Regions from separate parts of the Paraburkholderia sp. SIMBA_030 genome, predicted to be linked through region 2. Evidence: riboswitches for the same ligand, from Rfam matches in the RefSeq annotation. Region 2 holds a riboswitch; each other region holds the start of a gene.

Region 1 (7,541 bases), on a different contig from region 2:
GCTCAATTCAAAAATCTGTTGAGCGAAGCCCAGGCAGTCGCCGGTGTACCCGCCGATGCGTCTGACGAAATAACGGCCCATCGCAAAACGCAGCATCGCCAGGACGGCGAGTGTCACGCAGGCAAACCGCCAGTCGGGCCAGTCAGGCCAGAACAGCCACGGCAAACCGAACGCCGCGGCACAGCTCAACGCGGTCGCGCTCAAGCGTTGCGCGACCGGTTTGGCCTTGCCTTCGGCACGCACATAGTCGAGTGTGGCGAGATAGCTGATCGCGCAGACGCGGCTGGCCGCATGAGCCGCAATCATCAGACTTGCCGCGCGCATCGGCGGCATGGCGGCGAGCGTTTGCCACTTCAACGCAAGCGCGATCACGAGCGCGATAGCCCCGAATGCGCCAATCCGCGAATCGCGCATGATGCGCAACACATCGTCGCGCGCATAGGCGCCACCGAACGCATCGACGCAATCGGCCAGACCGTCTTCGTGAAACGCGCCGGTGACGACGAGCGACGCAGCCATCGACAGCAGCACCGCCACGCCCGCCGGAAAGACCCGCAACGCCGCGAGATAGACCAGCGCGCTCGAGCCGCCGATCAACACGCCGACAAGCGGAAAATAGCGCGCCGCCGCGTTCAGATAGTGCGGCTCATAGCCGACCCAACGCGGCACCGGCACGCGCGTGAAATAGCCGAGCGCCGTGAAGAAGTAGCGCAGTTCCGCGAGCGGATTCATGAGCGGAGCGGGCCTGCGAGTTTGCGAGGCCACTGATCGCGAGGCTGCTTATGCATCGCGATCGGCGACGCCGGCCGATTCGAAACTCGCCATCTCGCCGACGAACGCGGCCGCCGCGCGCAGCAACGGCACCGCGAGCGCCGCACCGGTGCCTTCGCCGAGACGCATATCGAGCGACAACAACGGCAGCGCGCCGAAATGGTCGAGCATGCGCCGATGCCCCGCTTCGTTCGACGCATGCGCGAACACGCAATACTCGCGCACGTTGGGCTCGAGCGCGTCGGCGACCAGCAACGCCGCGGTCGCGATGAAGCCGTCGACCAGGATCGTCATACGCGCTTCGGCGGCGGCGAGATACGCGCCTGCCATCATCGCGATTTCGAAGCCGCCGAAGGTGGCGAGCACGTCGAGCGGATCCGTGGATACGGCGTGACGCGCGAGCGCCGACGCGAGCACGTTGCGCTTTTTCGCGAGCCCCGCGTTGTCGAGACCCGTGCCGCGGCCGACGCATTCGTCGATCGGCACACCGCACAGTCGGCTCATCAAACACGCGGCCGACGACGTATTCGCAATCCCCATCTCGCCGAAGCCGATGACGTTGCTGCCGAGCGCTGCGTGATGCCGCACGCGAGCAGCGCCCGCCTGCATCGCTGCCAGCGCTTCGTCGCGCGTCATCGCGGGTTCGTGCGCGAAGTTGCGGGTGCCGGCCGCGACCGGAATGTCGGTCAGACCTTCAGTAGACGGCAACGGTGTCGCGATCCCCGCATTGACCACTTCGAGTTCGGTACCGGCAACGCGGCTCAATGCATTGATCGCCGCGCCGCCCGCGAGGAAGTTGGCGACCATCTGCGCGGTCACGGCTTGCGGATAGGGACTCACGCCTTCATCAGCAATGCCGTGATCGCCGGCAAACACGATCATCGCCGGACGGTCGACCGTGGGACGCGTGGTGCGCTGGATCAAACCCATTTGACGCGCCAACGCCTCGAGCCGGCCGAGGCTGCCGGGCGGCTTGGTCTTGGTATCGATGATGTGTTGCAGTTCGTCGCGCAACGTTTGATCGAGCGGTTCGACCTCGGGCAATCGCAGCAAACCTGGCAAGGAAGTCATAGACGTTTTTCGGGTTTTTCGGAAGAGAGGATGTTTTTTGTGAAGCACTTATAAAGCGCTGATGAAGCGTTTAGCTTGCCCGAGTGTCATCACCGCCGGGCGATTCGTGACGCGAGCGCGACGCCGGAATCAACGCCTCATGCTCGCCGTCGCGAATCAAAATCAACGGATAGCCGAATGCACGGCTTGTCAGCTCGGGCGTCAGCACATCGTGCACCGGCCCGGCATAGGCACCGCCGTCGCCGTCGAGCAGCAGCGCATGCGTCGCGAAGCGGCGCCCGAGATTCAGATCGTGACACGAAAACATCACTGTACGCCGAGGCTCGCGCGCCCAGGCGGTCAACGCGTCGAGGCAATCGATCTGATGATGCAGATCGAGATGCGACAGCGGTTCGTCGAGCAGCAACAACGGTGCTTGCTGGCACAACACCGCGGCCAGCGCGACGCGTTGCCGTTCGCCGCCCGAGAGCGACAGCACGTCGCGCGCGGCGAATTCGGCAAGGCCTAGCGTATCCAGCGCGGCATGCGCGGCAGCGCGATCGGCCTCACGCTCCCAGCCCCAGCCGGTCAGATGCGGAAAGCGGTTGAGCGTTACGATATCGAGCACGCTCGCACTGAACGCGTCGTGCGCGCTTTGCGGCATCAAGGCGCGACGCTGCGCGAGCGGCAGCGGCTGCCAGTCGGAAAGACGCATGCCATCGAGTTCGACGTGCCCGGTTGACGGATGCGAGAGGCCGGCGAGCGTCGAGATCAGCGTCGTCTTGCCCGCACCGTTCGGGCCGGCGATGCACCAGATCTCGCCTTCGTAGAACGTATGCGTGAACGCATCGAGCAGCGTTCGCGAGCCGGCGCGCAACGTGACACGTTGCGCGCTGAGCGCGGCATGGGCGGGGTTGGGTGCTTGCATCATCGGCGCCTGCGCAACAGCATCCACAAAAACACCGGCACGCCGACGATCGAGGTAATCACGCCGACCGGCAATTGCGCCGGCGCGATCACGGTGCGCGCGATCAGATCGGCGCCCATCACCGCGACACCGCCACCGAGCGCGGCCGCCGGCAGCAGCATGCGCTGATCGTTGCCGAACGCGAGCCGCAGCGTATGCGGCACCACCAAGCCGACAAAGCCGATGGTGCCGGCCGTCGTCACCGCCGCGGCCGCCGCCAGCGACGCCACCAGATACACGCGCATGCGCAGCGGCATCACCGCGACGCCGAGCGCCTGAGCAGCGGCATCGCCACGCAGCAGCACATTGAGCCGCGGCGCCGCGGGCACGATTGCGATCAGCACGACGAGCAGCGCCGCGAGCGCGGTCCACGGCATCGCGCCGCCGTTGAGGTCGCCGGTCAGCCAGAACAGCATGCCGCGCAGGCGATTGTCGGGCGCAACGTTGAGCAGCAGCGTGATGACGGCGCCCCAACCGGCCGCGATCACCGCGCCGGTCAACAGCAGACGCGGCGATGTATCCTGCGGCTCGCCGCGCCACAACTCGCGGCGCGCCAGGCCGAGCACCAGCAGGATCGACACGAACGCCCCCGCGAACGCGCTTGCATCGACGATCCACCACGCGCAACCGGCGATCATCGCGACGAGGGCAAAAGTCGCCGCGCCGCCCGACACGCCTAACACGTAGGGCTCGGCCAACGGATTGCGCAGCAGCACCTGCAACAACGCGCCGGCTAACGCGAGCAACGCGCCGCACGCGAAGCCGGCCACCGCGCGCGGCAAACGCAGCGTGCGCACGATCTCGCCTGCAAGATCGGCCGACTCGACATGCGACGGCATGAGCGCCGCCAGCACACGCGCGGGCGCGAGCGGCACGCTGCCGAGCGCGAGCGACGCGATCAGCACCGCCAGCGCGAGCACGGCAAGCGCGAGCCAGATCGCGGCCGCGCGCTTCGCGCTCATGACGGGCATCGCCGTCGTGATCATCGGACCCGGGCTGCGGTTCATTCGCGCAATCTCAGGCAAGCGCGCTCGTCACTGCTGCTGCCAACCGACCGTGAGATATGCACCGCGCCGCGGCGAATTATACGAGTAGGCCGTTTCATAGTCCTTGTCCAACAGGTTCTGGATTTGCGCGGCCACGTACCACGCCTTCGTGATGTTGTAGCGCGCCGACAGATTCACCACACCGTAGCCACCCAACTTGCCGCTGCTATCGTCGCGCGGGCCGCTGACGATCCACTCGCCGCCGACACGCCACCCCGCCATGCTGCGATTCACCGCCAGCGACGCGAAACGCCGCGCACGCCGTACGAGGTCGACATCGTTGTCGAGATCGACGGGATTTTGCAGCGTCACCGACGCACGCACATCCGTCTTGCCGAGATGACCGCTCCACGATCCCTCGAGTCCCTGCACTTTCGCATGGCCGACGTTCTCCGCCAGATAGATGCCCGGCGTGACCTGCCGGTAGTCGATCAGATTCGAATAGCGTGTCTGGAACGCGCTCAGGCGCATCACGCCGAGCGCAGTCGACGCGTACTGCAGCGCGGCTTCGATCGAATGACTGCGCTCAGGTTGAATCGACGGATTGCCGCTGATCGGATAGTACAGATCGTCGAAACTCGGCGCGCGAAACGCATCCGAATAGCTTGCGCTCACCTTCCAATGCCCGGTGATGTCGAAGCCGTAGCCGAGATAGTAACTGTTCGCCCCGCCGAAATCGGAATACTGGTCGCGCCGCACGTTGGCCTGAATCTGGCTGCGCCCGAAGCGCCCCGTATAGCCGGCGAAGCCCGAATTCACATGCCGGCCGGGGGCCGCGAACGTATCCGAGTCGAGGCTCTGATCGAGATGCTCATAGCCGACTTGCAGTTTCTGCTGCGCGGCGAGCGCGAAATCGTTCTGCCACGTGTACTGGCGATTGTCGGTATCGAAGCGGCCGTTGTACACGCCGTTGGTGTTCGACACGCTGCGGTCGTCGCCTTCGGCGACGATAAAGTGGCTGGTCCACCAGTCGGTCACCTTGCCGTTCGCGAACACCGACATTTGCCGCACTTTGCTATACAGGTTGTTCAGATCGGTTGGCACGCCGTACGCGTTGTCGTAGCTATTGTTGCCGTTCGACTGGAAATACGTGACGCCTGCGTCCCACCTGTCATTGAACCTGTGACGCAACGAGGCAGAGATGCTCTCGTTCAGATAGCCGTTCGCATTCGGATTTGCGTTGGGCGCCTCAGCCGGATTGAGCGACGAGAAGCCGTCGTCCTTCGAGCGCGCGAGCGAGAGGCTGAAGGTGGTCTTGCCGTCTTTATCCAATGCGCCGTTCAGACCGGCCTGTTGCGTCTGCGTGTGATAGCTGCCGTAGCCCACCGAAAAATTGAAGCGCGGCGGATGATCGCCCCCGTCTTTCGTGAACACCTGCACGACGCCGCCGATCGCACCCGAGCCGTATAACGCGGACACGTTGCCGTTCACCACTTCGACGTGATCGACCTGATCGAGCGGGATCTGCGCGAGTTGCGGCGCACCGAGGCTCACCGAGTCGACCCGCACGCCGTCGATCAGCACCAGCGATTGAGTCGACGATGCACCGCGCAGGAACAGGCTCGCGGTCGAACCAGGGCCGCCCGTGCGCGAGATTTGTGCACCGGGCGCAAGTTGCAGCAGGCCGGGCAAATCGGTCGCGGTCGTGTCGGCGATATCCTGCTGATCGAATAGCGTGGTCTGCGGGATCGTATCGGCGAGCGGCTGCGGCCCGCGCTCGGCGGTGACCACAACGGGCGACAACATCGTGAGAGAAGAACTCGCCGTGCCGGTATCCGACGAACTCACTGAAGAAGAAACTGACGAAGCAGCAGAAGAAGACGCAGCCTCAGCGTGCGCGACGAGCGGCAGGCCCGCAAAGGCGAGCATCGCCGCGCGAGCGATGGGGGACAGCATGGGACGATATTCCTGTGGATAGCGTGCGCGGCCCGCTTCCCCGCAGGCCGATGCGTAACGAGGCGCCCGCGCTTTTTACGAATTTGCGCGGGACGCACCTCTCTCTCTGGCCGGTATCCGGGCTGGCGACACAATCGATCCCACCTTCCCACGCGTGACGCGCAGTGGCACACTCGCATGTCTAGCTTCGAACACACTATCAGGATCGACCTGCATGACGCCATGCGGTCGCTTACCGTTGCGGGGGCAGCGCAGGCTGGCGCGTTCAGGCGAACGTCGCGCCCTGCTTCCCGTTTAACTGCGCGCACTATCGAAAAGCACGCGCGGGCACCAAAGTGCGGCCAGTTTAGGAGCGCCCCCGGGGTCCGTCAAGAATGGTTAATCCGTGCTCGATCGGTTCGGTCAAGTGCAGATTATTGTCCGATGCAGGCGTCGTTTTTCGTCATATGGTCGATAAAAGGCTGCACAAAGCGAGGTTGTTACGTCTCGAAACGAGACAATTGTCGGAACCTGCGACATTCCGCGCTAAAATGCGAGGTCTTTAGAGGACGCAGCACATGCTCACCGAACTCGAAACACTTTCACAAAATATCGGCAAGCTGATTGCGATCAGCCAGCGCCACCATGAAGCGCGACTCGCGCTCGAAGCGCAGCTCGCCCAAACGCGCGCCGAAGCGGAAGCCACGCGTACCGAACTCGCGTTGCTGCGCGAGGAACGCGATGCGCTGCAAGCGGAACGCGACGCGCTGTCGGCGAAGATCGACGACGCACAGGTACGCCTGAATGCGATTCTCGAAAAACTGCCGCGAGCACGCGCGCAGACCGAGCCTGATAATCAGCTCGACCTGCTCGAACCCGAACAGCACGAGGTCGAAGCGGACAGCGCCGCCATCCGCCACGGAGAAAATGCATGACCACCAAGCAGATCGAAGTATCGATTCTCGGCGTGCCGTATCGTCTCGCCTGCTCGCCGGAAACCGAAGCAGCGCTGCTCGAGGCGGTGGCGCGCGTGGATGCCGAAATGTCGAAGATCCGCAATAACAGCAACGTGCGCGGCACGGATCGCATTGCCGTCATGGCTGCGCTGTCGCTGGCATCGGAACTGCTTAAGCTGCAAACGAGCGTGCGACACGGAGAAGCATTTCCCGCTGAAGAAATCCGGCGTACAATGCGCCAAATGAACGAACAACTGGGTACTGTGATCCAGCAGTACAGCATGCAGTAAGTATCTGGTGGCCGGTCCTGAGACCGGCTGCGGATTCAAACAAAATGCATGAGCAAAGACTCAGCAAGTGTTTGAGTTCAATCGGTTTAGCTTCCCTGCCTGGTTCGCCAAGGTCATATATTCCTTGAACCAATGCCATGTGCACGGTTGTGGAAATTTGTAGCACGGGTGTGCGCGTCACTCTGTCTGATGTACCCGAAGTGCTGCTAACTGCGACCAATTCTGAATCCTCGGTTCAGGATGCCGGCCTAGCGGCTAAGGCGGGGACCTTATTTAAACGGCATCGGACTTTGGTTCGGTGCCGTTTTTCTTTGGGCCTCAAGTTTCTTCACGTTTCTTTCGCATCTTCACCTTCCTGACGTTCAATTCGATTCATGCGCTACTGGCTAATGAAGTCCGAACCGGACGAAGCAAGCATCGACCATCTCGCCAATGCACCGCAACGCACGTTGCCGTGGACCGGCGTGCGCAACTATCAGGCGCGCAACTTCATGCGCGACATGATGCAGGTCGGCGACGGCGTGCTGTTCTATCACTCGAGTTGTCCGGAGCCGGGCATCGCGGGGCTCGCGGAAGTGTCGTCCAC
Region 2 (7,541 bases):
CCGGCTATGCAGATCGAGATGCCCCGCGGCCAGTTTGCTGAGCTTGCCGAAGCCGCCGCAAATGCTCAGGCGTTCGACCGGCGCGCGCTTCATATGCTTGAGCACCGCGCCAACGAAGTCGCCCATTTCGATCAGCGCGATGTCCGGCAGGCCGTAATGCGCGCGCATGGCGTCTTCGCTCGCGTTGCCGGTGCAGGCCGCGACATGCGTGTAGCCGTTCGCACGCGCGACGTCGATGCCCTGGTGAATCGACGCGATATACGCCGAGCACGAAAACGGCCGCACGATTCCGGTGGTGCCGAGAATCGACAGGCCGCCGAGAATGCCGAGGCGCGGGTTCATCGTCTTCAGTGCGAGTGCTTCGCCGCCCTCCACGCCGATCGTCACCTCGAAACCGCCGCCGTATGCGTGCTCAGCAGCCAGATCGGCCAAATGTTCGGTCATCATCTTGCGCGGCACCGGATTGATTGCCGGTTCGCCGACCGGCAGCGTCAATCCCGCACGCGTCACCGTGCCGACGCCCGGTCCCGCGTGAAAACGCACGCCCGGTTCGGCACGCAGCCGCACGCGCGCGAATACAATCGCGCCGTGCGTCACGTCGGGGTCGTCGCCGGCATCCTTGACAGTGCCCGCTTCGGCGCCGTCGGCGGTCAGGCGGCAGAACACCAGCGGCATCGGCACATGCTGGCCCTTGGGCAAGACAATTTCCGCGACGTCGCTGACGATGCCCGTGAGCAGCAGACGCGCCGCCGCGAGCGACGTCGCGGTGGCGCAACTGCCGGTCGTGTAGCCGCTGCGCAGCGGCGCGGGTTGTTCGGGCGTTTCGTCGCGCATTACGGTTGATGGCGCAAGTCGGCCGCGGGCGGCAACATGCCGGCCGCCTTGGTCACGTCGAGCAGCGTAATCGGTAGTGCCTGGCGCCAGGTGTCGAAGCCGCCAAGCGGTTGTGCGTCGGCAAGCGCAATGCGCGTGAGCGTGCCGCCATGCTGTTCGCGCCACGCCGCGAGCGCCGCCTCGCCTTGCAAGGTCACGGCATTGGCGACCAGCCGCCCGCCGTCGCGCAAGCTCGCCCAGCAGGCATCCAGCACGCCAGGCACGGTCACGCCGCCGCCGATGAACACGGCATCCGGTTCGGGCAGACCGCCCAACGCTTCAGGCGCGCGGCCAGCGACGAGTTGCAATCCGGGCACGCCTAACGCGTCGCGATTGTGTTCGATGAAACGCTGACGCTCCGCGTGCGCTTCGATCGCGATCGCGCGGCAGCTCGGATGCGCGCGCATCCATTCGATGCCGATCGAGCCGCTGCCTGCGCCAACATCCCACAGCAATTCGCCGGGCGTCGGCGCGAGACGCGCCAGCGTGACGGCGCGCACGTCTCGTTTGGTCAGCTGGCCGTCGTGGCGAAAAGCATCATCGGGTACGCCGGAGGTCAGCGGCAGTCGCGGCGCGCCATCCGTTGCGCGGCATTCGAGCGCGATCAGGTTCAGTGCCGCCACCTCGCCCGCCGACCATTGATCCGCGCGGCCGTCGATCCGGCGTTCCAGCTCGCCGCCCAGATGTTCCAGCACGATCATGCGGGTCGCGCCGAAACCGCGCGCGTTCAGCCATTCCGCCAGCGCCGCGGGCGTGCCGCCGTCCGCGCTCAGCACGAACACGCGCGCGCCGTCGTGCAGACGCGCGTTCAGCGTCGGCAGCGGCCGCCCCACCAGCGACACCGTCGCCACATCCTGCAAGGGCCAGCCGAGCCGCGCCGCCGCCAGCGACAACGACGACGGCGCCGGCAGCACCCGCAACTCGCCGGCCGGCAACTGCCGCGCCAGCGTCGCGCCGACGCCGAATAGCATCGGGTCGCCGCTGGCCAGCACGCACACGGGCGCCGCGCGCTCCGCCAGCAAAGGCGCGAGATCGAACGGACTCGGCCACGCCGCGCGGCGGGCGGCCAGGCGCGCGGGCAGCATCGCCAGATGGCGTTCGCCGCCATACACCACCGACGCCTCCAGCAAAGCGCGCCGCGCGGGCTGCCCCAAGCCGGCGAAGCCGTCATCGCCTATGCCCACCACGGTCAGCCATGCCGGCATGCATCCATCCTCATTCTGTATCTTCAAATAATGCGCTGAGCCACGCCGATCAAAGCGTCCAGCCTCGTTGTACGGTTCGAAAAAAGGCATAATACAGCCGCCGGTGCCCTTCGGGGCCGAAGAGGGAACACAGCGTCACTGTGGCTGCCCCCGCAACTGTATGCAGCGAGTCCGCCTGCGCTCCGCGCCACTGGTTCGACCGGGAAGGCAGCGGCGGACCACGACCTGCCAGCCAGGAGACCTGCCGGCGAGACTGTTCGTGCCAGCCTACATCGGGCGGGGTGTACCGATGCCGCAGCAATGCCCGCCTGGGCAGCGCTCGGGCCGTCGCGCGACGCTAAAACCCGGTGTCCGTCTTGAATCACGCTGCGCCTTCCGCTGCTTCGTTTACCGCTGCCCAAGCGCCGCGGCGTTCGGCTTGTCCGGGCCTGCTGCGCATCGTCGCCGCGCGCGACGGCGGGATTTGCCGGATCAAATTGCCCGGCGGCGTACTGAGCGCCGCGCAGGCTGCCGCGATCGCCGAGGCGAGCGCGCGGTATGCGGCCGGGGTGATCGAAGTGACAAACCGCGCGAATCTGCAGGTGCGCGGCGTGCGGGACGGGCAGGAAGCGGCGTTGATTGCGGCTTTGGTGTCGGTCGCTCTCGGGCCGGTGGTGCCGGCGAGTGGCGGTGTTGATGCTGCCACCTTGTCCGCCTCTGCCGCCTTGTCTGCCTCTGCTGCCTCTGCTGCCTCTGCTGCCTCCGCGGCCGACGACGTGCGCAACGTGATGATCAGCCCCGCAGCGGGACGCGATCCATTCGCGCTGTACGACACCACTTCGCTGGCCGCCGGGCTCCTCACGCTGCTGCAAAGCGAAGCGCGTTTTGCGGCGCTGTCGCCGAAATTCGCCGTGCTGCTCGATGGCGGCGAACGTCTTGCCAGGCTCGATCATCCGCACGATGTGTGGCTCGCGGCGACGCAGGTGCACGACGGCGTGAGATTTGTCTTCGGATTGACCGGATGTCCGTCCATGGCGGCCAATGTGGCGGCGGTACCTGTGGCTCGCGCGAACGCGTTCGCCACTGGCGCGTCGCATGCAGGCACCCTCGCCGCCGTCCTGCCGTCGCAAGTCGTCCAACTGGTTCGCGCGCTTCTGCTCACGTTTCTCGATCTGGCCGCCGCCGACGCCACACGTATGCGCCACCTGCTCGCCACGCATTCCGTCGACGCGGTATTGCAGCATGCTCAAACGTATGTCGATTTCCCGCTGTCACGCGACGCGTCGCTCGCCGACTGGCACCGTAGCGCGCCTGCCGATGCCGTGCTGCGGCTCGGCGCGCACGCTCAACGCGTGGTGGGAACGTGGCACGTCGGCGGCCAGCCGCCGCTCGGACGCCTCGACGCCGCGACGTTGCACGGTCTCGCCGCGCTAGCGCGGCAGCAAGGCAACGGCACAATGCGCATGACGCCCTGGCAAAGCGTGCTGCTGCCCGATATCGCCACGGACGCCGTGCCGGCCGTGCTTGCCGGATTGAACACATTAGGCCTCGCGTGCGATCCCGCGCAGCCCATCGCACATCTGATCGCCTGCGCCGGCTCGACCGGTTGCGTAAAAAGTCTCACCGACACCAAAGCCGACGCGCTGCAATTAGCCGCTCGCTTGCCCGGAGGTGTCGACGTCCATCTGAGCGGCTGCCCGCGCTCGTGCGCCGCCGCGCATTGCGCGCCGTACACGCTGCTGGCCGTGGCGCCCGGCACATACGACCTTTATCGACGCGGCACCTCGGCGGATTTCGGCGAGTGCGTCGCGCACCGACTGACGATCGAACAGGCTGCCGACATGCTCGAACAATTAGCCCGGAGCCCTTTAGATGCTTGATTACATTCGCGACGGTCAGGAGATCTATCGCCAATCCTTCGCGACGATTCGCGCCGAGGCCGATCTGTCGCGCATCCCCGCCGACCTCGATAAACTCGCCGTGCGCGTGATTCACGCCTGCGGGATGGTCGACGTGATCGACGATCTGGATTTTTCCGCAGGCGCAGGCACCGCGGGCCGCACGGCGCTGGCGCAAGGCGCGCCGATTCTGTGCGACGCGGGCATGGTCGCGCAAGGCATCACGCGAGCGCGTCTGCCCGCGAACAACGAAGTGATCTGCACGCTCACGCACATCGACGTGCCGTCGTTGGCGCGCGAACTCGGCAACACGCGTTCGGCCGCCGCGCTCGAATTGTGGCGTCCGCACCTGGCGGGCAGCGTCGTCGTGATCGGCAATGCGCCGACTGCCCTCTTTCATCTGCTCGACATGCTCGATGCCGGCGCGCCACGGCCCGCGTTGATTCTCGGCTTTCCGGTCGGCTTCGTCGGCGCGGCGGAATCGAAAGCGCTGCTCGCCGAAAACAGCCGCGGCGTGCCCTACGTGGTGGTCCACGGCAGACGCGGCGGCAGCGCGATGGCCGCCGCCGCCGTCAATGCGCTGGCGACGGAGGTCGAGTAAATGAGCATGCAAGGACGGTTGTTCGGACTCGGCGTCGGCCCCGGCGACCCGGAACTGATCACGCTGAAAGCGCTGCGGCTGCTGAAGGCCGCGCCGGTGGTCGCGTACTTCGTTGCGAAGGGCAAGAAAGGCAACGCGTTCAGCATCATCGAAGCGCATCTGCACGACGCGCAACAGCATCTGCCGCTCGTCTATCCGGTCACGACCGAAGCGCTCGAACCGCCGCTGTCGTATGAAGCGATCATCGCTGACTTCTACGACACCGCCGCCGACATCGTCGCCACACATCTCGACGCGGGCCGCGATGTCGCGGTGATCTGCGAAGGCGATCCGTTTTTCTACGGTTCGTATATGTATCTGCACGACCGGCTCGCCGCGCGCTTCGAAGCCGAAGTGGTGCCGGGCGTGTGCTCGATGCTCGGCGGCGCAGCCGTGCTCGGTTCGCCGCTGGTGTATCGCAATCAGAGTTTGTCGGTGCTCTCCGGCGTGTTGCCCGAAGACGAATTGCGCCGGCGTCTCGCCGACGCCGACGCCGCCGTCGTGATGAAACTCGGCCGCAATTTCGACAAGGTGCGGCGCGTGCTGGGTGAACTCGGTCTTGCGGATCGCGCGCTCTACGTCGAACGCGCGACGATGGGCAATCAACGCATCGTGCCGCTCGCGGAAGTCGATCCGATGGCGTCGCCGTATTTTTCGCTGCTGGTGGTGCCGGGGGAAAAATGGCAAGGATGACGCCGCCCGCGATCGTGATTCTCGGCGCGGGCGCGTTGGCGACCGCGCGGCGCGTGCAGGCGCTGTATGCCGGCGCGCAGGTGCACGCTTTACACGGGCGTGTCGAAGCCGACGTCTCGTACGCCGAACTCGGCACGCATCTAGGTGAACTGTATGCGCGCGGCACGCCGATCGTCGCGCTGTGCGCAGCCGGCATCGTGATTCGCTGCGTCGCGCCGCTGCTGTCGAACAAGGGCGTCGAACCGCCGGTGCTGGCCGTGGCCGAAGACGGCAGCGCGGTCGTGCCGCTGCTCGGCGGACTCGCGGGTGTCAACGTGATGGCGCGCGAAATCGCCGCCGCGCTGGCCGTGCCGCCCGCGATCACGACGAGCGGCGAACTGCGCTTCGGTACTTGTGTGCTCAATCCGCCAGAAGGCTATGCGCTGGCCGATCTCGCGCAAGGCAAGCGTTTCGTGTCGGATCTGCTGGCTGGTGAAAGCACGCGAATCGAAGGCGACGCGCCGTGGCTCGATGATGCGCAATTGCCGCGTTCGAGCTCGGCGCGTCTGGCGATTCGGGTGACGCCGCGTGCGTGGGACGGCAGCGCCGACGAGTTGGTGATTCATCCGCGTAGTGTGGTGGCGGCGGTCACGGGTTCGGGTTCGGGTTCCGGCTCGGGTGCACAGATCGCCAGGTATGTGCGTGAGGCGTTGAACGCGCATGGTCTCGCTGCGCTTTCGCTGGCGGCGCTGCTGGCATCGTCGGAACGGATGACCGACCCCGCGCTCGCAGAAGCCGCCACGAGTTTGAACGTTCCGCTGCGGTTCGCTCAAACACGTCCGGAAGATGGCGAGCCGCCGCGCAATGTGCTGCATGCCGCGCTACGCATCCCCTACGAAACGTTGCACGACGACGCCGACGCGGGCATTGCGCTGGCGCTGGCGCCGCTTGCTATCGACGCCGACAGCGTCGGCCGTGCACGCGGCCGCCTCACGGTGATAGGCCTCGGTCCGGGCAGCGCAGATCTGATGGTGCCCGCGGCGCGCACGGCGCTCAACGAAGCGACCGACATCCTCGGCTACGACACCTACGTGAAAATGGCCGGCCCGTTGCGCGCCGATCAACGCGTGCATGGCACGGACAATCGCGAGGAAATGCAACGCGCGCGTCATGCGTTCGAACTGGCGAGCACGGGACGATCGGTGGTGATGGTGTCGTCGGGCGATCCTGGCGTGTTTGCGATGGCGGCTGCGGTGCTCGAAGCGCTCGATGGCGCGGCGAACGCCGACTGGGCCGCAGTCGAGCTTTCGATCGTGCCAGGCGTGTCGGCGGCATTGGCCACTGCGGCGCAAGCCGGCGCGCCGTTGGGACACGACTTCTGCATGCTGTCGCTGTCCGATAACCTGAAGCCATGGACGATCATCGAAAAGCGTCTAAGGCACGCGGCCGAAGCGGATCTCGTGATGGCGTTCTATAACCCGGTCTCTCGCGCAAGGCCGTGGCAGTTGGATAAGGCGCTGGATATCGTGCGGGAATATCGCGCGGCGGCGACGAAAGTGGTGCTCGGACGCGATGTCGGCAGGCCCGGCGGCACGCTGCGTACGACCACACTCGGCGAACTGCGTTCTTCCGATGTGGATATGCGGACGACGGTGATTGTCGGTTCGTCGACGACGCGGGGGTTTTCTCGTGGTGACGATGGTGGTGAGTGGGTTTATACGCCGCGGTGGTATGAGTGAGTCGCGTACGGTCATTGAAACGGATAGCCGACCCAGCGTCAAATACTGTCAAACGTCTGTCCTAAAAATCGACTTCTCTTGTGGATAGAGGTAACTTCGAACTCCTATTTGTTTACGGGAGTTGAATAAAAAATGGCATGGGATAAGGTTGGTGCGGTAAGTTATCTGCGTTCGCACGCACAGCCAACGAGCATAGACAGGTGCGCGGAATATACGCGCCGCGCTATTGAGTGGGGTGGTCTCCACCTTATGCGAACTGGGTCAGCGAGAAACTACGGTTCATCACTCACCAGCGTTGGTTTTTACGAGGTATACGGTAATCCGCAGCGCGGCGATGTAGTCGTGATCCAGTCAATTCCCGGTCACCCGGACGGACACATGGCTATGTACGACGGACAAATCTGGATATCTGATTTTAAGCAGATGCACGGCTTTTACCCCGGCCCGGCATATCGAAGCGCCCAGCCGCCTTACAAAATGTACCGTCACGACTGACAATGAAAAAATACCTTCTACTGATATGCGCCGCGCTGGC
Region 3 (7,541 bases), on a different contig from region 2:
ATCACGAGATCGGCGCGCAGCCCATCCACCGCCGCCGCAATGCACAATGCGCTGACACGAGCGTGAACCGCAGCGTCGAACGCGAGTTGAGGCAGTGCTTCGCGCGCCGCGCGAATCCGCTGAACGTACGCCGCCTGCTGCTGCGCGTACTCCACACGAAACCCCAGTGGATCGAGATCGAACGCCAGCCGCGCTTTCACGATCTGCTGACGCACCAGCGGTTCAAAACAGTTCTGCAACTCGACCATCAACCCAAAACGGTCGATCAGTTGCGGCCGCAACTCGCCTTCTTCCGGATTCATCGTGCCGATCAGCACGAAACGCGCGTCGTGACTGTGCGACACCCCGTCGCGTTCGACGGTATTCACACCGCTCGCCGCCGCATCGAGCAGCGCGTCGACGAGCGCATCGGGCAGCAGATTCACTTCATCGACATACAGCACGCCGCGATGCGCTTTCGCGAGCAAACCCGGCGAAAAGCGCACCGAACCATCGCGCAACACGGTTTCGATATCGAGCGTGCCGATCAGTCGATCTTCGCTGGCGCCGAGCGGCAAATTCACCAGTTGCCCTTCGGGCAACAGTTCGGCGAGCGCGCGCGCCGCGGTCGATTTCGCCGTGCCGCGCGGCCCGCTGACCAGCACACCGCCCAGGCCCGGATCGATCGCGGCAAGCAGGAGCGCCTGCTGCAACGGCGCCTGGCCGATCAGCGCGGCAAATGGAAAAGCAGGCCGTTGCGTGGCTGCGTTCATGTTTGCTTTCCTTCGATCTGCTGCTCACTCGCGAGCAGATGTTGTTCGACTTGCGCGCGATAGTCGCCGGGCGCTTGCCACAAGCCACGCTGCATCGCTTCGAGCAAACGCTCGCAGACCGAATGCAGCGCATGCGGATTGTGCCGCTGCATGAACTCGCGCGTATCGGCGTCGTTCAGATAGGCATCGGTGACGAGCGCATATTGGTGATCGGCGATCACGCGCGCGGTCGCATCGTAACCATACAAATAGTCGACGGTCGCGGCGATTTCAGCGGCGCCTTTGTAACCGTGGCGTTTCACGCCGTCCAGCCATTTCGGATTGACCACGCGCGAGCGGATCACGCGTGCAATCTCCTCGTGCAGCGTGCGCACGCGCGGCGCGGCCGGATTGCTGTGGTCCGCATGATAGACATGCGGCTGACTGCCCGCGAGATGCCGCACCGCGGCCACCATGCCGCCCTGGAACTGGTAGTAGTCGTTCGAATCGAGCACATCGTGCTCGCGGTTGTCCTGATTCTGCAGCACCACGTCCATCGCGGCGAGGCGCGTGCCGAACGCCTGGCGCGCTTCTTCGCCGGCGCTTTTCTGCGTGTACGCGTAGCCGCCCCACGCCTGATATGCGTTCGCGAGGTCGGCATCGGTTTGCCACTGCTGCGAATCGATCATGTCCTGCAAGCCCGCGCCATACGCGCCGGGCCGCGCGCTAAACACGCGCCAGCCGGCGCGCCTGCGCGCTTCGACCGCGTCCATGCCGCGCGCGATGAGCGCATCGCGTTCGCGCAGCACGCGTGCGCGGATCGGGTTCAGATCCTCGGGTTCGTCGAGCCCGGCCACCGCCTGCACCGCCGCATCGAACAGGTGCATCACGTTCGCGAATGCATCGCGGAAAAAGCCGGATACGCGCAACGTCACGTCGATGCGCGGCCGGTCGAACACCTCGATCGGCATGATCTCGAAGTCGGTCACGCGATGACTGCCCGGCGCCCACTTCGGCCGCACACCGAGTAATGCGAGCGCCTGGGCGATGTCGTCGCCGCCGGTGCGCATCGTCGCCGTGCCCCATACCGACAGGCCAATCGCGCGCGGGTAATCGCCGTGTTCCTGCAGATGCCGCTCGATCAGTTGCTGCGCGGATTTCAATCCGAGCGACCACGCCGCTTGCGTCGGAATCGCGCGCGTATCGACCGAATAGAAGTTGCGGCCGGTGGGCAAAACGTCGGGGCGTCCACGCGACGGTGAGCCGCTCGGCCCCGGTGGCACGAAGCGCCCTTCGAGACCGCGCTTCAGATGCCGCATTTCTTGCGGCCCGCACGCGTCGAGCCGCGGCAGGACGTCGTTGCGCAGGCGCTCGATCACGCGTTCGGCTTGCGGCAGGGTTCCAGCCGCAGGCGTTAAAGCGTGAGTTTCATCGCCACACACGCCTCGCAACATCTCGGCCGCCAGCAACTCCAGGCGCTCGCGCGTATCGCCGCAATGCCGCCACGGCGCATCGCTCACGCGCTGCAAAATGTCGGGGCGCGGCCCATTCCACATCGCCGACCAATCCACCGACAACGGATCGAACAGATGATCCATCCGCAGATCGCGCGCCAAAGCATCGATCAAGCCGGCTTTTTCAGCCTGCCCATCGCCGACCGGAAAACGCCCCAGCGCCAGCAACGTATCACGTCGCTGCACACCTTCCGGCGAACGCCCGAACGTATGCAAACCATCGCGAATCTGTGCTTCCTTCAACTCGCACAGCCACGCATCGACGCGCGTCAGCAGCGCGTCCTCATCATCTTGCCCATCCGGCTCCGCGAGGCTCAGCTCTTCATGCAGCCGATGCTCCACGATGGTCGCGAGAATCGTGCGCCTCAATAGCCTGGCGCGGCGCGGATCGACCATCAGCGCTTCATAGTATTCGTCGACCTGGCGCTCGAGATCCTGCAACGGCCCATAGCTTTCGGCGCGCGTGAGCGGCGGCATCAGGTGATCGATGATGACGGCCTGCGCGCGGCGCTTCGCCTGGCTGCCCTCGCCGGGATCGTTGACGATGAACGGATAGAGATGCGGCAGCGGTCCAAGAATCAGATCGGGCCAGCATGCATCGCTCAACGCGACGCTCTTGCCCGGCAGCCATTCGAGGTTGCCATGCTTGCCGACGTGCACGATCGCGTCGATGCCGAACTGATGGCGCAGCCAGAAATAGAACGCGAGATAGGCATGCGGCGGCACGAGTTCAGCGTCGTGATAGCTCACGTAATCGCCCTGTTCGCGCGAACGCGACGGTTGAATGCCGACGAACACATGCCCGCAGCGCCAGCCCGCGATCATGAAACGGCCGCGCCGCAATGTCGGGTCCTGCTCGGGCGAGCCCCAACGCGCGTTCAATGCATTGCGCGCCTCAGCAGGCAGCCGGTTGAAATACAACAGATAGTCGTTGAGCGCGAGACTTTGCAACGCGGGCCGCAAGTCGCGCACGACCGGATCGTTGGTCACGCCTTCGGTAAGCTTCTTCAACAGCGCGTCGCCGTTCGCGGGCAAATCGCTCAAACGATAACCTTCATCGCGCAGCATCGACAGAATGCCGACCACCGACGCCGGCGTATCGAGCCCCACGCCGTTGCCGATGCGCCCTTCGCTCATTGGATAGTTGGCGAGAATCAGCGCGAGTTTCTTGTCGCCGTTATCGAGCATACGCAGACGGCACCAGCGGCGGCTCAGCTCGGCGAGAAAGCCGACACGCTCGAGGTCCGGTTGATAGCGGACCACATCGACTTCCGTATGCGGGCAACGATAGGCGAGCCCCTTGAAACTGATCGCCCGCGTGATGATGCGGCCGTCCACTTCCGGCAGCGCGATATGCATGGCGATATCGCGCGAGTTGAGGCCTTGATTGTCCTTGAGCCAGTCTTCGCGATTGCCGCCGCTCAGGATCACCTGCATGACCGGTGCGTCGCCGGCCAACGCGAGCGGTTCGGGATCGTCGATCGCCGATGCGGCGAACGCGGTCGTGTTCAGAACCAGCGCGACATCATGTTGCGCGCACAACTGCTGCACGACTTCGCGGCTCATCGCATCTTTCAGCGAGGTAATCGCAATCGGTAACGGATTCACACCCTGTGCTTCGAGCGCATCGATCAGCGCGTCAAACACCGCTGTATTGGCCGCCTGCAAGTGCGCCTTATAGAACAGAACCGCCGCAACCGGCGCATGCTGGCGCCAGCGCGCCTGCCAGTCGACCATCGTCGGCGTATCGTGGCCGGGATGGTAGAGCGTCGCGGCCGGCAACGCTCGCGGCGGTGCGGGCTCTCGCCCCCAGCCGAACGAGCGATACGCCATGCAGCGCAGGAACGCCTCGGCATTCTGCGCGCCGCCTTCGCGCAGATAGCGCCATAGCTGGTGGCATAGCCCGGCGTCGGCGGTGCTGCGTGCGAGCAGGTTTGGATCTTCCTGCAAATCGCCGGAGAACATCGCGAGCGTCTGCTTCTTGCGCCCGGCGAGCGCGACCACCTGCTCGATCCCGTAAGGCCAATACGCTTCGCCACCGAGGTGATCGACTACGACGACGCGTGCATGCTGCAATACGTCTTCGACATAGAAATCGACCGACGCAGGTTGCCGCAAATAAGTGACATTCGCGAGCCGCACGCTCGGGAAGCCCTCGCCCAAGCGAGGAAACACGCTGGCGAGCAGCGACAGCGTCGTATCGGCGGAACTGAGCACCACGATATCGGCGGGCTGCTGATCGATACGGATGACGCCTTGCGTATCGTCGACAAAACCGCCCGGCGTCGTGCGCAGCAGATGCATGATCGATTACGCCTGTTGCGGTTCAGCGCTCGACACAGCACCCAATGCAGCGTCGAACGCGCGTTGCAGCATGGCCTGATCGAGGTCCTCGCCGATCAGCACGAAGCGGCTTTGCCGACCCCCGCCCGCTTCGTCAATTTCATCGATTTCGCCGGCTTGCCAGCGGCGATCGAAGTAACTGTCGAAACGACGGCCCACGCCTTGAATTACGAGCCGCATCGCCGCGCCCGGCAACGCCGCAAAGCCTTTGACGCGGTAAATCGTGTGTGTTTCGACCAGCCCTTGCAGCGCGGCGATCACCGCTTCACGCGATGGCGCACTCGCGTGCACCACCACGGAATCGAACTCGTCGTGGTGATGGTCGGCATCGTCAGCCGAACCGTGGTGGTCGTGACGCAAGTGGATCGTTTCTTCGGAGGCGGCTTCGAGGCCGAGCAAAGTGTGCAGATCGAGTTGGCCCATCTGCGCGCGCACGATCTTCACTTGCGGCGGAATCTCGTCGCGGATGACGGTTTCGACAGCGGCTTGCTGCGCGTCGTCGAGCAAATCCGTTTTGTTCAGAATCACCAGATCGGCTGCCGACAGCTGATCTTCGAACAGTTCGTGCAGCGGCGATTCGTGATCGAGATTCGGATCGGCCCTGCGCTGTGCATCGACGGCGACCGGATTGTCGGCGAACTGGCCGCTCGCCGCGGCGGGGCCGTCCACCACCGTCACCACTGCGTCCACGGTGAAGCTGCTCTTGATCTGCGGCCAGTTGAACGCCTGCACCAGTGGCTTCGGCAGTGCGAGACCGGAGGTTTCGATCAGCACGTGATCGATCTGCTCGCGGCGCTCGACGAGTTTTTCCATCACAGGGAAAAACTCTTCCTGCACCGTGCAGCACAGGCAGCCGTTCGCGAGTTCATACAGTTGCCCTTCGGTTTCGACGCCGTTTTCATCGCAGCCGATGCCGCAACCCTTGAGAATTTCACCGTCGATGCCGAGTTCGCCGAACTCATTGACGATCACCGCAATGCGCTTGCCACCCGCATGCCGAAGAATATGCCGCAGCAGCGTGGTCTTGCCGCTGCCGAGAAAGCCCGTGACGATGGTGACGGGGATCTTGCGCATTTGAGTTTGCATCGTTGGGTTCATCCGAAGAAGTTGCACGTTCACACGCCGGCGGCCCGCGTCCCGATGCGCTTCACGCTCGAGCCCAGGATAAACCGGCGCCAGGCAAGCAAACACGAAAACAAAACACACGGGGACGACAGCGGGGACGAAAAACGACATTGCCGCGGCAACAGAAAACAGCAAGCGTGAACGAGGTCATGAACGAGCCACCGCATCCCCGCGGCGTTCATCCGTCATTTTCTGGCCGGTATCCGGGCTGGCGAAAGCGCCGCTTCACCTTCCCGCGCGAGTGATTTCTCGCCCAGTGGTTATATGCCGACGCGGCCTTGCGCGTGGACATCGAAGCCGGCTCCGCGGCGCTGAAAAATTCATCCAGACGCCGCTTTTCGCTTACCGTTGCGGGGGCAGCACAGGTTGACCCGATCCATAGCAGGCGGGCGCCCTGTTTCCCGTTTAACTGCATGCGCACGAGCGCGCACACGAGCACCAAAGTGCGTGCGAGTGTAGGCCCGCAGCCCCGCGCCGTCAAGGAAGCGCGGGCCGCGCGGGCGCTTTGTCGAGCGTGCTGGCGAGTGCCGCCGTGTGCTATCGTATGCACGCGTTTGGTGCCCGCACATGCGTTCGCATGTGCAGTTAAACGGGAAACAGGCAGCGCTCGATTGCGCTCAACCTGTGCTGTCCCCGCAACGGTAAGCGACCTGCGGCGCCTTGGCGCCGCGCATGCGTTTTCGATGCCACTGTCTGACGAATCGGACGGGAAGGCAAAGCGCATGAGGCCGCCAGCCCGGATACCGGCCAGACGCGGAGGCGGCGAACGTCACGCTGCCGGCTGCCTGAATCCGCGAGGGACGGATAGGAAGGCGCTGAAGCACGACGTGGCGCGCCCGTTTGCGATTGCAGAGAAATCGCGGCGAGCGGCGTTTCGTCGTGCGTAATCTGTCGCACCGCATGAGCGCTAATTCCGCCTGGACCGTCGTCACGGTCCGCCTGCCCCCCCTTGTCACGACATGGCACGCGCCATGCACGCCGCGATGAGCCGCGCGTGGCTGATCGGCGCCGGTCCCGGCGACGTCGAACTGATGACGCTCAAGGCGACGCGCGCCTTGGCGCAGGCCGATGTGGTGCTGGTCGACGATCTGGTGAATCCCGAAGTGCTGCAGTTCGCCCGCACCGACGCGCGGGTCGTCCATGTCGGCAAACGCGGCGGCCATCCGTCGACGCCGCAAGCCGGCATCGTCGCGCAAATGCTCGAACATGTGCAGGCCGGGCGCAGTGTCGCGCGTTTGAAAGGCGGCGATCCGTTCGTGTTCGGCCGTGGCGGCGAAGAGCAGCAGGCCCTGCATGCAGCGGGCATCGAGGTGGAAATCGTCAACGGCATCACGGCGGGAATCGCGGCGCCTGCGGCAATCGGCATTCCGGTCACACATCGCGATCACGCGCAGGGCGTGGTGTTCGTCACCGGACATGGCGCCGGAAACGCGGAGCCGGACTGGGCGGCGCTCGTTGCCACGCGGATGACGCTGGTGATCTATATGGGTATGCGGCGGCTGAACGATATCGTCGGCACATTGCTTGCGGCCGGCATGAGCGCCGACACGCCTTGCGCCGCGATCGAATCCGCTACGCGTCCTGAACAAAGGCATGTGCTCGCGCAACTTGGCGGCTTTGCCGACGCAGTCACTCACGCCGGGCTCGGCTCGCCGGCGATCGTGGTGATCGGCGGCGTGGCGTCGCTGGCGTTGGAGCGGGCCGTCGCCCATGCTAATGCGGTGGACGCGCAATGAAAACGCTGAGCGTCGGCATCGGTTGCCGCTTGCACTGCTCGGCCGAGCAGATCGACACCGCCGTACGCGCGGCGCTCGGCCACCATACGCTC

The links. Region 2 has a riboswitch for cobalamin ahead of cobG (precorrin-3B synthase). Riboswitches for the same ligand answer to the same signal wherever they lie in the genome.
Region 1: another riboswitch for cobalamin. It lies ahead of SB772_RS29880 (TonB-dependent receptor domain-containing protein); the one in region 2 lies ahead of cobG (precorrin-3B synthase).
Region 3: another riboswitch for cobalamin. It lies ahead of cobW (cobalamin biosynthesis protein CobW); the one in region 2 lies ahead of cobG (precorrin-3B synthase).

Annotation. Positions count from the first base shown of each region.
Region 1 is NZ_JAWRXB010000020.1:127,771-135,311, reverse strand. Features, by position in the region: gene SB772_RS29900 (adenosylcobinamide-GDP ribazoletransferase) at 1-732, opposite strand, end outside; gene cobT (nicotinate-nucleotide--dimethylbenzimidazole phosphoribosyltransferase) at 781-1,842, opposite strand; gene SB772_RS29890 (ABC transporter ATP-binding protein) at 1,913-2,752, opposite strand; gene SB772_RS29885 (FecCD family ABC transporter permease) at 2,749-3,795, opposite strand; gene SB772_RS29880 (TonB-dependent receptor domain-containing protein) at 3,823-5,730, opposite strand; cobalamin riboswitch at 5,821-6,080, opposite strand; gene SB772_RS29875 (ATPase) at 6,288-6,644, shown strand; gene SB772_RS29870 (cell division protein ZapA) at 6,641-6,955, shown strand; RNA gene ssrS (6S RNA) at 7,045-7,226, shown strand; gene SB772_RS29860 (EVE domain-containing protein) at 7,330-7,541, shown strand, end outside.
Region 2 is NZ_JAWRXB010000012.1:175,319-182,859, reverse strand. Features, by position in the region: gene SB772_RS21790 (cobalt-precorrin-5B (C(1))-methyltransferase) at 1-834, opposite strand, end outside; gene cbiE (precorrin-6y C5,15-methyltransferase (decarboxylating) subunit CbiE) at 834-2,078, opposite strand; cobalamin riboswitch at 2,163-2,342, shown strand; gene cobG (precorrin-3B synthase) at 2,426-3,937, shown strand; gene SB772_RS21775 (precorrin-8X methylmutase) at 3,930-4,556, shown strand; gene SB772_RS21770 (precorrin-2 C(20)-methyltransferase) at 4,557-5,288, shown strand; gene cobJ (precorrin-3B C(17)-methyltransferase) at 5,285-7,006, shown strand; gene SB772_RS21760 (DUF3828 domain-containing protein) at 7,504-7,541, shown strand, end outside.
Region 3 is NZ_JAWRXB010000002.1:259,082-266,622, forward strand. Features, by position in the region: gene SB772_RS04325 (ATP-binding protein) at 1-752, opposite strand, end outside; gene cobN (cobaltochelatase subunit CobN) at 749-4,549, opposite strand; gene cobW (cobalamin biosynthesis protein CobW) at 4,556-5,674, opposite strand; cobalamin riboswitch at 5,890-6,171, opposite strand; cobalamin riboswitch at 6,252-6,480, shown strand; gene cobA (uroporphyrinogen-III C-methyltransferase) at 6,697-7,449, shown strand; gene SB772_RS04345 (cobalamin biosynthesis protein) at 7,446-7,541, shown strand, end outside.